DNA from 2 places in the Peribacillus aracenensis genome. Region 1 is predicted to be linked to the other one. Evidence: riboswitches for the same ligand, from Rfam matches in the RefSeq annotation. Region 1 holds a riboswitch; the other holds the start of a gene.
The links. A riboswitch is a leader RNA that binds a small molecule or an ion and turns the genes downstream of it on or off. The one in region 1 is predicted to bind glycine.
Positions count from the first base shown of each region.

Region 2: linked by a shared signal. The riboswitch ahead of N0M92_RS19745 (amino acid permease) and the one ahead of gcvT (glycine cleavage system aminomethyltransferase GcvT) in region 1 are both predicted to bind glycine.

Region 1 is NZ_JANZMJ010000003.1:108,002-116,253, reverse strand. Features, by position in the region: gene N0M92_RS04760 (YqhG family protein) at 1-285, opposite strand, end outside; gene N0M92_RS04755 (DEAD/DEAH box helicase) at 263-1,951, opposite strand; glycine riboswitch at 2,325-2,412, shown strand; glycine riboswitch at 2,416-2,499, shown strand; gene gcvT (glycine cleavage system aminomethyltransferase GcvT) at 2,641-3,747, shown strand; gene gcvPA (aminomethyl-transferring glycine dehydrogenase subunit GcvPA) at 3,765-5,111, shown strand; gene gcvPB (aminomethyl-transferring glycine dehydrogenase subunit GcvPB) at 5,104-6,561, shown strand; gene N0M92_RS04735 (rhodanese-like domain-containing protein) at 6,722-7,105, opposite strand; gene N0M92_RS04730 (lipoate--protein ligase family protein) at 7,309-8,145, shown strand.
Region 2 is NZ_JANZMJ010000022.1:64,056-72,307, forward strand. Features, by position in the region: gene N0M92_RS19715 (GRP family sugar transporter) at 1-586, shown strand, start outside; gene N0M92_RS19720 (glucose-1-dehydrogenase) at 604-1,389, shown strand; gene N0M92_RS19725 (FAD-binding oxidoreductase) at 1,514-2,863, opposite strand; gene N0M92_RS19730 (hypothetical protein) at 2,900-3,112, opposite strand; gene N0M92_RS19735 (hypothetical protein) at 3,164-3,325, shown strand; gene N0M92_RS19740 (amino acid permease) at 3,379-4,767, opposite strand; glycine riboswitch at 5,271-5,349, shown strand; gene N0M92_RS19745 (amino acid permease) at 5,557-6,900, shown strand; gene N0M92_RS19750 (DUF3311 domain-containing protein) at 7,187-7,387, shown strand; gene N0M92_RS19755 (sodium:solute symporter family protein) at 7,384-8,252, shown strand, end outside.

The DNA.
Region 1 (8,252 bases):
GGTTGATTGAATAATCTGATGTAGGCGTGGGGAGCCAAAATGAATCATTTCTCCCTTTAAATCGGCTGGAGCCTGTTCTGGATCGGTAATGAAAGTCATCTGTGCTGGGTTCGGAACGCCACCTGTTTTTTCTAGATAATGCCAATAAAAGGGTCTGTTCATCAATTCTTTATCCATTTCAATCGTCAATTGGACTGTAAGGTGGGTCGGCGCATTATCCAGTATTTCACAATCGTTGGCCTGAAAGTAAGTTTTTAAAAAATCATGAATTTCCCGTTGCTGCATGAACCTCACCTTCCTTCATGGATTGGGCGAATTGGATTAATGATGAAAAATTATCCATCTTAATCCTCATTTCGCCCTCTGTTTTGGACTCGCCGACCACATCGATTAAATATTCTTCAATGTTGTTAATATCCAGTTTGGTTAGAATATCATCCAATTCTCCAATTACTTTTTCAAATAAATTTATTTTTTCGTATAGTAACTTCAGAATATGTTCTTCTACTGTATTTTTCGTGGCAAAGTTATAAATCATTACATCTTCTTCCTGACCAAGGCGGTGAATCCGTCCAATTCTCTGTTCGAGCCTCATGGGGTTCCATGGCAGGTCAAAATTAATCAAGTGATGGCAAAACTGAAGGTTTATCCCTTCCCCGCCAGCTTCTGTTGCAATTAATACCTGTATATTCTTTTGGAATAATTCTCTCATCCAGTCTTTCTTTCCGCGCTTAAAACCGCCTCGGAAAGGAACCGAAGAAATTCCATTCTGCTGTAGGTACCATTGGAGATATAGCTGAGTCGCCCGGTATTCGGTAAAGATAATCACTTTGTCATCAATTTTCTTGATCAGTTCCAAAGCTTTTTCAGCCTTGGAGTTCTGAACTGTTTCATTCACTTTAGAAAATAAATCATCAAGCTTTGCCAAAAAGTCAGGGGAAGGCTGATCATATTTTTCTTTCATATTCTTTAAAGTATAAAAGACCGCCTCTCTGCTGCTGCATGCTTCCCTTTGGAGGGTGAGAGCCGAAAAGGCGCTTCCTTTTGATCCATCCGAAATAGGCTTGAATTTGGAAACAGCATCATACAATGCCTGTTCCGTTGGAGAAAATTCAATGGTGATGGTTTCCACATGCCGTTTTGTCCATTCAATGCCAGTATCGGCCCGCCGGTTTCGAATCATGACAGTATTGACCAGTTCCTTTAGGTGTTCATCTTCAATGATGTTGCGGCCTTTCCCTTTATACTTTTCCGAAAAGAGCGAAGCATTTCCCAAGTGGCCCGGTTTCAATAACGAAACGAGGTGAAAAATCTCCTCGACTTTATTTTGAATCGGAGTGGCTGTCAGGAGTAAACAAAATTTCTTTTTCAGATTTTGGACGAATTTATAGTTCTTCGTCTTATTATTTTTAAGTTTATGAGCCTCATCAATAATGATGAAGTCATATTCCTGAGTGAAAATGATATCTCGATGTGGAGCGCGTTTCGCTGTATCGATGGATGAAATGACTACATCACAGGATTCCCAAACATAACTTTTTCTCTGAACGACTGCAGGTATATGAAACTTGGTATTCAATTCAAAAGCCCATTGTGTGACAAGGGAGGCTGGAACAAGGATCAATACTTTTTTTACAAGGCCCCTAATCATATACTCTTTTAGGATCAAGCCTGCTTCAATTGTTTTTCCGAGCCCCACCTCATCAGCTAAAATGGCCTTTCCATTCATCTTTTCCACCACTTGCTTCGCTGCTTCCAATTGATGGGGAAGCGGGGTTAACTGCGGAAGGTGCTTGGGCGCCTGTAAACCTTCAAAATCAGGGATGATAAGATTTTCCTCCATTTGAACCGCCAACTTATAAAGATCCCAATTTCCCCATGGACCGTCATTTTCCATTTTTTGCAGAAGCTCGTCATTCCATTCAGAATTGAAGGATATATTGATTTTCATAGAAATAACTCCCTCTTAAATCATAATTTCCTTAATAAAGGGTCAAAACCCGAACATTTCGTATGTGAAGTAAGAAAAATATTTCTCTTCAAAAGATATTGCAGAGATAAGTTTCTTAGGGTAGGATATAAGTATATTTAGAAAATTCAATTTCCAAACGCTACAAAGAATCTTTGTACATCTATTTTGCAGTTCGCGTTTTCTTAGTATGGGCTATAGGCTCTTAATTTATCCAAGATTACTGAAGGAGACACTCAAACGGTTTCTGAAGTTTTAGGAGAATTGGCAGAGAATGCATTACATGATGCTCAAAGGTTTTACCGATGCTTGGGGCTATTTCGCTTCCTTTCATTGGCGAACCATTCATATGCGGGTGAAGATAAGGGGAGAGACTACGGATGTAGCGCCGAAGGAGCAAACTTAGCAGTGAATCTCTCAGGCAAAAGAACTCTTATTGGACGCAACTCTGGAGAGCGCCGCCCGTTTTGGGACGGCCACCAAAGGGGAAAACCTATTACATAGGTAAACTTTCAGGTTTCAGGACAGAGAAAAAGCTCAAATGGGCTTTCTCTGTCCTTTTTTGTGCTTTTTTCACATCATGAATCAGGATATACCTGATGCGAAATGACAAGAAGCTTTTGATAATGAAGCCAATTAATTTTTTAAAAAAATCTGAAGGGGGTCATTTTTTGACCAATTTAAAAAGAACACCACTATTTGAGGTTTATCGTGAATACGGAGGTAAAACGATCGATTTTGGCGGCTGGGAACTTCCTGTCCAATTTTCGGGTATTAAGGACGAACATGAAGCCGTACGTACAAAAGCGGGGTTATTCGATGTTTCCCATATGGGGGAAGTCGATGTTAAGGGTCCTGGGAGCCTTTCCTTTTTACAGAAGATGCTGACTAATGATATATCAAAGCTGCAGCAGGGCGGTGCCCAATATAACGCCATGTGTTATGAAAACGGAGGCACGGTTGATGATCTTATCGTGTATAAAAGGGCAGAGGATGACTATCTGCTCGTGGTCAATGCAGCGAATACAGAAAAAGATTTCAATTGGCTTCAAGCTAATTTAATGGAAGATGTCCAAATTACGAATGTATCGAGTGACTATACACAGCTGGCACTTCAAGGACCATCTGCAGAAAAGATATTACAAAAACTATCGGGAAATACTGACTTAAGTGAAATTGGATTTTTCAAGTTCAAGGAAAACGTCCTGATTAACGGTATCTCCACGTTGGTATCCCGTACTGGATACACTGGTGAAGATGGTTTTGAGATATATAGTGACAGTGAAAATGGTCCTGCCCTTTGGAAGGCGATTATGGAAGCCGGAAAGGAAGAGGGGGTTCAGCCGATTGGTTTAGGTGCTCGTGATACACTGCGTTTTGAAGCGAAACTGCCGCTGTATGGGCAAGAGCTTTCAGCGGACATCACCCCGATAGAGGCCGGTATTGGTTTTGCAGTGAAAGTGGATAAGGAAGTGGATTTTTTCGGGAAAGCCGTTCTTGCTGAGCAAAAGGAGAATGGAGCTCCCCGCAAGCTTGTGGGAATTGAAATGATTGACCGTGGCATTCCGCGTCATGGGTATAAGATCTACAGCGGTGATAAAGTCATTGGTGAGGTCACGACCGGTACCCAATCACCCACGTTGAAGAAAAACGTGGGATTGGTACTTATCGATAAGGAATTTTCGGTACTGGATGCGGAAGTCGAAGTGGAAATCCGTTCCAAGCGTTTGAAAGCCGTTATCATACAAACACCTTTTTATAAAAAACCACGTAAATAGAGGGGAATGGTCATTAGATGAAACATCGTTATTTACCTATGACAGAGCAAGATAAACAAGAAATGCTGGAAGTGATAGGGGTATCTTCTGCTCAAGAACTTTTCAATGATATCCCTGAAAGCGTTCGTTTTCAAGGAGAATACGATATTAAGCCTGCTAAATCGGAACCTGCATTAATGAAAGAATTATCAAGGCTTGCTGCCAAGAATGCGGACCTTAAAAACTATGCTTCCTTCCTTGGTGCGGGTGTCTATGATCATTACGCACCGGTCATCGTCGATCATGTTTTATCCCGTTCAGAGTTTTATACGGCTTATACACCGTATCAGCCAGAAATTTCACAGGGCGAGCTTCAGGCGATCTTTGAATATCAAACGATGATATGCGAATTGACGGGAATGGATGTAGCTAACTCTTCCATGTATGATGGCGGGACGGCGCTAGCCGAAGCAGCCATGCTTGCTTCAGGCCAGACGCGGCGCAAGAAGATTCTCATTTCAGGAACCGTTCATCCTGAATCAAGGGAAGTTGTGAAGACATATGCGAAAGGGCAACGGGTGGAAGTGGTCGAAATTCCTTATAAAGACGGTGTGACGGATTTAGCTGCTTTAAGGGAATTGGCGAATGATGACATTGCAGGAGTGATTGTGCAATATCCGAACTTTTTTGGCCGCATCGAGCCATTGAAAGAAATGGAGGAAATCATTCATGGTGTCAAGTCCATGTTTATCGTTTCCAGTAACCCGCTTGCATTGGGAGCTTTGACACCCCCTGGAGCACTCGGTGCAGATATCGTAACGGGGGATGCCCAGCCATTCGGCATTCCAGCGGCATTTGGGGGACCTCATTGTGGCTATTTTGCCGTTACCAATAAACTTGTTCGGAAAGTTCCGGGACGACTCGTCGGTCAAACGGTGGATGAAAACGGTAAAAGGGGGTTTGTACTGACCCTTCAAGCTCGTGAACAGCACATCCGCCGTGACAAAGCCACATCCAACATTTGTTCCAATCAAGCTTTGAATGCCTTGGCAGCTTCTGTCGCAATGACCGCGCTTGGGAAAAAGGGTGTCAAAGAAATGGCTGTGCAAAATATTCAAAAAGCGCATTATGCGAAAAAAACAATTATGGCAAAAGGGGTGGAAGTGATATTCGACGGTCCTTCATTTAATGAATTTGTCATTAAACTGCCTGCTTCGTTTTCAGAAATCAATAAAAACCTTTTTGAAAAAGGGATGATCGGCGGCTTCGATTTAGGGACGGTTTATCCTGAGCTGAAAGATCATATGCTGGTCGCGGTAACTGAACTTAGAACTAAAGAAGAAATTGATGCACTTGCGCAGGAATTGGGGGATCAACATGAATAATCAAGATCAATCACTCATTTTTGAAATCAGTACTTCCGGTCGAATCGGATACAGTCTGCCAGAAATGGATGTTGCAACTATTTCGCTCGAAGAAATTCTTCCTGCCGACTACATCCGTGAAGAAGAGGCAGAACTTCCTGAGGTGTCCGAACTTGATATCATGCGTCATTATACAGCACTTTCCAAGCGGAATCATGGGGTGGATTCGGGTTTTTATCCGCTGGGTTCATGCACGATGAAATATAATCCGAAAATAAATGAAAATGTGGCGCGCTTCAACGGTTTTGCCCATATCCATCCATATCAGGATCCGGCTACTGTTCAGGGAGCATTGGGACTATTATTTGATTTGCAGGAACACTTAACGGAAATCACCGGGATGGACCAAGTGACATTACAGCCTGCAGCAGGTGCTCACGGTGAATGGACTGGATTGATGATGATTCGCGCTTTTCACGAAGCGAATGGCGATACAGAACGGACTAAAGTGATTGTACCTGATTCTGCACACGGTACGAATCCTGCCTCTGCAACTGTTGCCGGGCTTGAAACGATTACAGTGAAGTCGGATGAAAATGGGTTAGTCGACCTTGAGGATTTAAAGCGTGTTGTCGGACCGGATACCGCGGCCTTGATGCTGACGAACCCCAATACATTGGGATTGTTTGAAGAAAATATTTTGGAAATGGCCCAACTTGTCCATGACGCAGGTGGGAAGCTTTATTATGATGGAGCCAACCTGAATGCAGTTCTATCAAAAGCACGACCGGGTGATATGGGCTTTGATGTGGTTCACTTAAATCTCCATAAAACATTCACAGGCCCGCATGGCGGCGGCGGCCCGGGTTCTGGTCCTGTAGGGGTGAAGTCGGACTTGATCCCTTACTTGCCTAAACCGCTTGTGGTCAAACAAGGTGAGCAATTCGTTCTTGATTATGATCGTCCGCAATCCATCGGCAGGGTAAAACCTTATTATGGTAATTTTGGGATAAACGTGAGGGCATATACGTATATTCGGTCAATGGGGCCTGATGGTCTTAAAGCCGTCACCGAGAATGCGGTCATCAATGCCAATTATATGATGCGTAGGTTGGAACCATTTTTTGACTTACCATATAATCGTCATTGTAAGCATGAATTCGTATTAAGCGGACGCCGTCAAAAGAAATTAGGGGTAAGGACCCTCGATATAGCCAAAAGATTGCTGGATTTCGGTTATCATCCTCCGACCATTTACTTCCCGTTGAACGTGGAAGAAGGAATGATGATAGAACCGACTGAAACCGAGTCGAAAGAAACGCTGGATGCGTTCATCGATGCGATGATCCAGATTGCCAAGGAAGCGGAAGAAACCCCGGAAATCGTTCAGGAAGCTCCGCATACAACCGTTATAAAGCGGCTTGACGAAACTCTTGCTGCAAGAAAACCTGTTCTGCGTTATCAAGCATAGACTGATAGCTTGCACGAAAAAAATCCCTGCCTGCCGGCGGGGATTTTTTCATGTTTATGTAAGAGTTCATTAAAGTTCAACAGTTAACTTTCATTCCCTAAAGCCCGTATGATGCACAAGAAGTCTTTTTAATTTAAAAGAGCCCATGCGGAGATGGGGCTTATTTCTTTGCTTTGATTTTCCCGGTCCACATCTTGAAACCGCCCTTTAGGTGAAAAAGTTCCCTGTAGCCCTTTTTGTATAGCATGGCTGCAGCTCTTCCGCTGATGATTTCGCTCTGAGCGTACAAATATACAGGCTTGTCCGGCCTAATTTCGACCAAGCGGGTTTTCATTTGAGTCATAGGGATGTTTCTTGCGCCTAAGATATGACCATTATCGAAATCATTCGGTTCCCGCACATCGATTAGCTGCACTTTTCTGTAGTTAGCGATAAATTCGTCCTGTGTTAATGTTTTAACGATTTTACGCTGGCGGTACCAATTAAAAAGTGAATACGCAATAACCACTCCCAAGATGATGAGCAGTGTATATAATATTTCCAAACATAAAAACTCCCTTCTACCTTAACGAATACAGACAATCCTTATTATATAATTGCTTTACCCAATAATCAAAAAGAATTTTCATCAAATTCTTCATCGACTTGATAGCACGTTCTTTTTTAGAGTGTTAAAGTCTGTTAAACTACTACATGTGAGTTTTTTGTGGGGGATTGAAAAACAGTCTATTGAAACGAGGGGTAAGGATGACTAAAGAAAAATGGGGTTTTATAGATTCGGGGTATTGTTCACCGGGTTTTAATATGGCTTTGGACGAAGCACTGTTAAACTGGCAAAGCGAAGGTGGAATTCCGCCAATCATACGCTTTTACGGCTGGGATCCAGCAACATTGTCGATTGGTTATTTTCAAAAGGCTGAAGCGGAAATTGATTTGGAAGAGGTCAAAAGGCAGGGCCTTGGTTTTGTTCGCAGGCCAACAGGAGGACGAGCGGTACTGCACGAGCATGAATTGACTTATAGCGTAATCGTTCCAGAATCCTATCCGGGAATGCCAACTACCGTTACTGAAGCATATCGTGTCATTTCTGAAGGAATATTAATGGGGTTCAGGAATCTGGGATTGGATGCTTATTTTGCCGTGCCTCGAACCGATCAGGAAAAAGAGGCTTTAAAATCGCCCAGGTCTTCCGTCTGTTTTGATGCTCCAAGCTGGTATGAACTGGTCGTCGAGGGCAGGAAGGTCGCTGGCAGCGCTCAAACCAGGCAAAAAGGCGTCATCCTTCAGCACGGGTCCATTTTGCTTGATCTTGATGATGATAAGCTTTTTAGCGTATTTAAATTCTCAAATGACAGGGTTAAAGAGAGAATGCAAAAAAACTTAAAAAATAAAGCTGTGGCCATAAATGACATTGCTGGAAGAAAGGTTACCATCCCTGAAGCGAAAGAAGCTTTTGAAAAAGGTTTTGCCGAAGGACTTTCGATTGATTTAGAGCCGTACGTCCTAACCGAAAAGCAATTACAGGAAGTGAAGGCCATTGCAGAAAGTAAATATGAAAGCGATGAATGGAATTTCATGAGATAGAAGAAGTGGGATAATAAGAGTGATAAAAGAAAAAAGTTTTTTCAGATTTTTTGACTAAATAAGGTATCCCTTGCAGGGATAAGCCCTAAAAGGGATGGGGAAAAAGC
Region 2 (8,252 bases), on a different contig from region 1:
TCCAATCTCAACAGGACTGCAAATTCTAGGAAATACATTTTTTGCAGTTATCATTTTCAGGGAATGGAATGACAGGATGACAGTCATTATCGGCATTGTTGCAATAATCTGTTTGATTATAGGTGTCTTGCTGACCAGCTACGGCGATGGTGATAACAAAAAAGCAGGAAGCATGAAAAAAGGGGTTTTTCACCTTGCCATTTCAACAGTGGGTTATGTTACATATGTCATTGTTGTCAGATGGAATGAAGTTGACGGATGGTCGGCGATCCTGCCGCAAGCAATCGGCATGTTCCTGGCTGCCCTGCTCCTTTCCATCAAACATAAACCGTTTAACAAGTATGCAAGGCGTAATATTCTAACTGGATTGATGTGGGCAGTCGGTAATATCGGTCTCCTGCTCGCTAATCCAAAAGTGGGCGTTGCCATCTCATTCTCATTTTCCCAAATGGGAATCGTCATTTCCACTTTAGGCGGCATCTTTCTTTTAGGAGAGAAAAAATCCAAAAAGCAAATGGCCTTCGTCCTCATCGGGTGTGTACTCGTAATTGCTGGCGGAGTTATGATTGGCTTTACAAAAGAATAGTCAGGGAGCGATAAATGATGTATGAAGATTTAGAGAAAAAAGTGGTAGTCATTACTGGGGCGGCAAAAGGGTTGGGAAAAGCCATGGCCGAAAGGTTCGGTAAAGAAAAAGCACATGTCGTATTAAATTATCACACTGAAAATGACGACCATAAGGGAATCATCAAAACAATTGAAGCTGCTGGCGGGAAAGCAGCAGCGATTCAAGGTGACGTTTCGAAGGAAGCGGATGTGAAGAAATTGCTTTCATTCGCTGCTGAAACCTTTGGTACGATCGACATCATGATTAACAATGCTGGTATTGAAAATGAAGTGCCCAGCGAAAAATTGACTCTGGAAGATTGGCAGAAAGTCATCGATGTCAACCTAACCGGGATGTTCCTCGCAAGCAGGGAAGCAATCAATTACATGCTCGATCATGGTATCAGGGGCAATATCATTAACATGTCATCCGTTCATGACCGGATACCTTGGCCTCATTTTGTCCATTATGCAGCAAGTAAGGGCGGAATAAAGATGATGACTGAAACCCTTGCACTTGAATATGCTCCCAAAGGGATTCGCATTAATAATATTTCACCTGGTGCAATCGACACACCCATCAATGCCGAAAAGTTCAATGACCCAAAAGCTAAACAAGAAGTCATCGACCTGATTCCGATGGGATACATCGGAAAACCGGAACAAATTGCCGCTTGTGCCGCTTGGCTAGCGTCCGCAGAATCTAGTTACGTAACGGGAATGACCTTATATGCTGATGGCGGAATGACCAAATATCCTGGTTTCCAAGCAGGAAAGGGCTGAACTTAACTAATGAAAATAACCACTCCATCACGAACTTGGGGTGGTCATTTTCATGAATATCATTAGAGCTCTATCTATATGAATTGCTGAACCATGACCCTGAGCAGATTTTTCAAAAAGGCTTTTAGACCCACTTCTTTAATGGCGGTATGCTTTGAGGGAACTTAAACGCATTGTATGGATCATACCTCGTTTTCACTTCCCTAAGCCGTTCGAAATTTCCTCCATAATACGCAGTTGGCCAATCTTTGATTAGAGTATCCGGCCAATTCACGTAGTCACCGATAGTAAATGGCGACAAGGCATGCTTCAGGTCCTTGATCCAACGAATGTTTAGCCGTTCTTCTTCTGGATTGGCCCATGTAGCCTGATACTCCTGGGCGATGATGGCATCGCGATAATAAAAAGCCGTATCCATTGGATCTTTAAGGCCCTCCACTCCTCCCAGGGATTGGTGCCAAATGGCTGCATTTTCATTTGGAGCATTTTCCAAAAAATGTTTCATGGTCATGATTGCTTGCTGTGGAAAAGCTTTTTCAATGAAAGATCCTGACCTCTTTCGATACGCCGGCTGGTTTCCAGCTGGATAATCAAAGAACCTTACGGCTTCAATGTATGGGACTTCCTTTATCATGACATTTATTGGTGAACCAGTTTTTATCAAAGGCTTTAATAGCAGCTTCAATCTATTTGACGGTCCAACAAATTCACCTTGAGCAATAATTTCGTTTGCTTCCTTTGCCTTGAATTCTATTTCTGAAGTTAAGCATTCATCAGCTTGAGGGGCCCAATCCTGCCAGGCTTCAAATACCGCTTCGAAATCTTCCCACCCCCATGTGACGGAGAAAATGGATACCCTTGATACGGGGTGTACCCTGAAAGTAAGAGAAGTGACTATGCCAAAGTTTCCCCCTCCTCCCCCGCAGCATGCCCAAAATAAATCACTATTGATTTTCCTATTTGCTTTAATGAGTTTGGCTCCCCTCTTTCCACACGCCCTTACTATTTCTATTTCAAGTAGATTGTCACAAGTAAGTCCAAAGCGTCTCGTTAACATACCTATACCACCGCCGAGCGTTAGACCTACAACACCAACACTGCTTTCGGTCCCAGCCGGAATCGTCGTGCCATAGTTCCATAACGTATTATATACTCGCCCTAAATCAGCTCCGGCTTCAATTTTTGCGATCATTTTTTCACGATTGACCTTGATATTGTACATTTCACTAATATCAATGACTAGACCGCCATTCACTAATGAAAAATTTTCATAACTGTGCCTGCCGCTCCTAACCCGGAAAGGTGCATGATTTTCCCGGGCCCACTTTAATGAATTCAATACATCATTGGAATTTTGACAAAACACAATAACCTTTGGGAATTTAGCAAAACTCAAGTTATTATTTATCCTGGCATGCTCATATTCAGCATCATTAGGTGTAACGATACGCCCGGTAAGCTTTGTTCTTTCCAAAAAGATAACCCCTTCCTCGGGTAAATATGTTACATCCTATGAAAAAACCTGGCAGAAAGATACATTCCCCCTGCTGACACTTCCTGGTAATGGTGTCAAATTAGCTCTACTCGTGAATTCAACGGCTTTACTCGTGAATTCAACGGTTTTACTCGTGAATTCCACGCATTTACTCGTGAATTCCAAGTATTTACTCGTGAATTCAACGGTTTTACTCGTGAATTCAACGGCTTTACTCGTGAATTCCACGCTTTACTCGTGAATTCCACGCATTTACTCGTGAATTCAACGGTTTTATTCGTGAATTCCACGCATTTACTCGTGAATTCCAAGTATTTACTCGTGAATTCAACGGTTTTACTCGTGAATTCAACGGTTTTACTCGTGAATTCCAGCTTTACTCGTGAATTCAACGCATTTACTCGTGAATTCAACGCATTTACTCGTGAATTCCTCAATTAATCCCAAAAGACAAAAAAGCCCTTCTCGAATTAAGAGAAGGGCTTTTTGTTACCTTATCCCGAAATCTCATCATCGGATTTAACATCCAATGGTGTTCGTTTATCCATTTTCAGCATGTAATAGCTTGCTGCGACCATTGCTAGGAAAACGATACCGACAACCAAGGAAATCCTTGTGCTAGGATTGATCCACATACCGACCAGTACCATCAGTAAAAAGGCAATTGTCGCATAGTTACTGAAAGGGGCCAACGGCATTTTGAACGGATGTTTCTCCATTTCGGCAGCATTCACCTTTCTGAATTTAAGCTCACTGATAAGTAAGACAAACCATGGAATCATCCCGGGCAATACACTCGCACTGTACACATAAAGGAATAATTGCGGCGGTGCAAGGTAATTCAGGATAACCCCGATGCCCAATCCCAAAAGTACAGCGATCGTGCAATATGCCGGCACTCCATTTTTAGATACTTTGGCAAAGGCTTTCGGAGCTTGGCCATTCAATGCGAGTGTATAAAGCATACGTCCTGCACTGAAAATCCCACTGTTGCATCCAGACATTGCCGCAGTGATTACAACGAAATTAATGATGCCTGCCGCAGCAGTGATACCTATTTTGGCAAAGGTTGAAACAAATGGACTGCCTAAGTCATCCAGTTGATCCCAAGGGAATACTGTCACGATGACGAATATGGCACCAATGTAGAAAATTAAAATGCGCCATATGATTGTTTGGATTGCTTTTGTTACGGTCTTCGTTGGATTTTTCGCTTCCCCGGCTGTTATGCCGATAAGCTCAACGCCTTGATAGGAAGCCACGACAAGGGAGAGAGCGAAGAAGAATCCTGTCCAGCCTCCCGTAAAGAAGCCGCCATTTGCCCAAAGATTCGATAATCCGATTGCATCCCCGCCATTCCCTATTCCAAAGAAGATAAGGCCAAGGCCGGCAATGATCATCAATATGATGGTTATGATTTTTATTAGTGCAAACCAAAATTCAAATTCCCCGAAGGATTTAACGGAAATGAGGTTTGCTGCCCCCAAGATGATCATGGCGACCACACCTGGTATCCAAGCAGGTAACTCCGGGAACCAATATTGCATATACAACCCAACCGCGATGATTTCGGACATTCCGACAATTACCCACTGAAACCAATTGCTCCAAGCAGTCATATAACCTGCCAAGGGATGTATATAACTGCTTGCAAAGGTTGCAAAAGAACCTGTAGTCGGTTCTAAATATAGCATCTCACCCATGGAACGCATGATGAAAAATATAAAAATACCTGCGATTGCATAAGCAAGCATAACAGAGGGCCCGGTCCATTTGATCGTGCTCGCAGAACCCATAAATAACCCGACCCCAATGGTTCCGCCTAAAGCTATCATTTGAATATGTCTTGATTCCAGCCCTCTCTTTAATTCCTTGTTCGACATGATTAACTCCCCCAGATGCAATATCGGTAATGCTTTTCCATCCTTGCCACGAACACTCTCTTTTAATTAGAAATGCTTTATCGTAATCAATATTACATAACACTTCAATTATGTTTTCTTATTTTATAATAGTAAATATTCTGTAAAAGTACAATTGTATTTTTGAAAAAAACAGTTACCAATAATATCTTGTCGACTTTTTAATTTAAAAATATCATTTTAAAAAAATGATGTTCAGTATTTTATAATAGTGATAATTCAAAAAGTGTAGAAAACAATCACTTCTGCTTAAACCTTAAGTTAATACAGGCCACCATTAATCTGCACATAATGCCGGTTTCATTTCAAAAAAATTTGTTGACCTACCGAAAAATAGATGATAGAATTCCAATATTATTTTATAAGCATAATGAATGATCCAACAGTGGAAGATTAACACTGACAGACATTTCTTCACAACCGCATACAAGCAAGCGATGAATGCTATGGATGACACTATAGCAGGAGCAGCTTCTGGAGAGACTGTACAAGATGCAGCGCCGAAGGATTCACAATCTCAGGCAAAAGGACAGAAGAGTAACGAATGATAGAATTGTTATTCTGAACCCTTTAAGAGATTGGTATTATCCAATCTCTTTTTTTATTGTCCAATTTGTGATTGGACTTAAAACTACACTCTTGAAAACCAATGGAATAGGCAAGCAGGGCAAAAAATCACGCCCCTCTCTCCAAGACCATGCAGGTTGAAATCATTCACTAACAAGACTATAAAAAACGGGGGCGCAAGAATTGGCTAAACAGGAATTAAAAAGAGATTTAAAAAATCGACATGTACAACTGATTGCAATAGGAGGAACCATTGGCACCGGTTTATTTTTAGGATCCGGAAAAGCCATACAATTGGCTGGGCCTTCCATTATATTCTCCTATCTGATAATAGGGATTGCCTTGTTTTTTGTGATGAGGGCGCTGGGCGAATTGCTATTATCCAATGCAGGTTATGCATCATTCACTGAATTTGCAACCGAATATGTCGGTCCATGGGCTGGATTCGTGACAGGTTGGACATATTGGTTCTGTTGGATCATGACCGCAATGGCCGATATCATAGCTGTCGGTGTCTATATACAATATTGGTTCGATATCCCTCAATGGATTCCGGCTCTAATATGCCTAGTCATTCTGTTAGGATTGAACCTATTGACCGTTAAGTTATTTGGCGAATTGGAATTTTGGTTTGCCATCATTAAAGTAATCACGATCATTACCTTGATCGTCGTAGGAGTCATTCTTTTGATCATCGGTTTCAATACCAATACCGGAACGGTTTCCGTAACGAACCTATGGAATCATGGGGGCATGTTCCCCAATGGCATTTCCGGATTCCTATTATCTTTACAGTTGGTCGTATTCTCATTTGTCGGTGTCGAATTGGTCGGGGTCTCCGCAGCGGAAACGGCGAACCCGAAAAAGAACATTCCCTCTGCCATCAATAAAATCCCTGTCCGGATTTTACTTTTCTATGTTGGTGCCCTATTCGTCATTCTCTGTGTCAACCCATGGACACAACTTAATGCCTCGAGCAGCCCATTTGTAGAGGTCTTTGCGTTAATCGGCATTCCTGTCGCTGCAGGAATCATCAACTTCGTCGTGTTGACATCCGCTGCTTCTGCATGCAACAGTGGTTTATTTTCAACAAGCCGGATACTCTATACGTTAAGCAGGAATGGCGAAGCCCCTGCTAAACTGGAAAAATTAAATAAACAGGCTGTTCCAAGCAATGCCTTATTAACATCCACCATCGTTGTATCAATAGGGGCATTATTGAGCAAGCTGATACCGGAACAGGCGTTTACCGTGGTGACGACCATCAGTGCCATCTGTTTCATTTGGGTATGGAGCATCATCTTGATCTCCCATATCAAATATTCGAAAACAAGGCCTGATCTAAGAGCTCAATCGACTTTCAAGGCTCCTTTTACACCCTTTGTCAATTACGCTATTTTAGGATTATTCCTATTCATCCTTATTGTTATGCTATTCGCTGAAGCTACACGACTATCACTGCTTTTGACCCCAATCTGGTTCATACTCTTGGTGATACTATATAACTATCGAAAAAAATATAGCTAAAGGAAAAAAAGCCTTGAATTCGATTCGATTCAAGGCTTTATCCGTCCATGAAACAGATCAAGAATAGGCAATTGGCGTGTTTTTGCTAAAATATATCAGCTAATTGCATTAAATTTTATATCAAAATAGTGTAAGCTATTATATATCATCGGACCTTTTTAAAAGAAGGTAAATCCGTCTTGCATGAATTTTCCTTCCCGATTTGCTTCACCCAGCCATCAGTGGCCTTGAAGAATAAACCCCATTGATGGACGTTTCACTTATTTAAAACGGAGGGGTTTGTTTAATGAAGATTATATATATCCTTACTCTAGTTCCTTTTATAGGCATACTAGGATTTCTACCTTTTGTTAATAAAATAGAACCATATGTATTAGGGATGCCTTTCAATATGTTCTGGATGGCTATGTGGGTGGTCCTTACCTCTGCCATATTGGGCATCATGTATAAGCTGGATCCCAGGAATCGGGAAGGTGACCAGGAATGAATATTGCTCTCTTAATCATTTTAGCATTTTTACTTCTATCGATATTTTTAGGGATACGCTCTTCAAAAGGAAAAGATATGGACTTGGAACAATGGACGGTGGGCGGACGTGGTTTTGGGGCGATTTTCGTCTTTCTGCTGATGGCCGGTGAAATCTATACGACCTTCTCCTTCCTTGGCGGCAGCGGCTGGGCATATGGCAAGGGCGCACCCGCTCTATATGTTCTAATTTACATTACTTTGTCTTACGTATTATCCTATTGGCTCCTTCCGGAAATATGGAATTATGCCAAAGAAAATAAACTGATGTCCCAATCCGATTTCTTTGTGAGCAAATATAATAGTCCCAGTTTAGGAATTTTGGCTGCACTTGTCGGTGTGGTGTCGATGATTCCAGTAATCGTCGTGCAGCTGAAAGGATTGGGAATCATTGTCTCAGAAGCATCCTATGGTGCCATCTCAATGTCCGAGGCTGTTTGGATGGGGGCGATCAGCCTTACCATTTATGTGATGATCTCCGGTATACACGGTTCCGTTTGGACAGCGGTCATTAAAGATATCATGATGGTCGCCATAATAGGATTTTTGGGGATTTATTTGCCGATTCATTACTTTGGCGGATTTCAGCCGATGTTTGAAGCGATTGACGCGGCCAAGCCTGGTTTTCTAAAGTTCCCTGACCAGGGACTTAGCGTATCATGGTTTATCTCCACGGTAATATTGCTCGTATTCGGTTTCTATATGTGGCCGCAAGTTTTCAGCGCTGTCTTTTCAGCACGCAGCGGCAAGGTATTTCGAAAAAATGCCATCATCAGCCCTTTATATACGCTCATGCTGTTATTCGTCTTTTTCGTTGGGTTTACAGC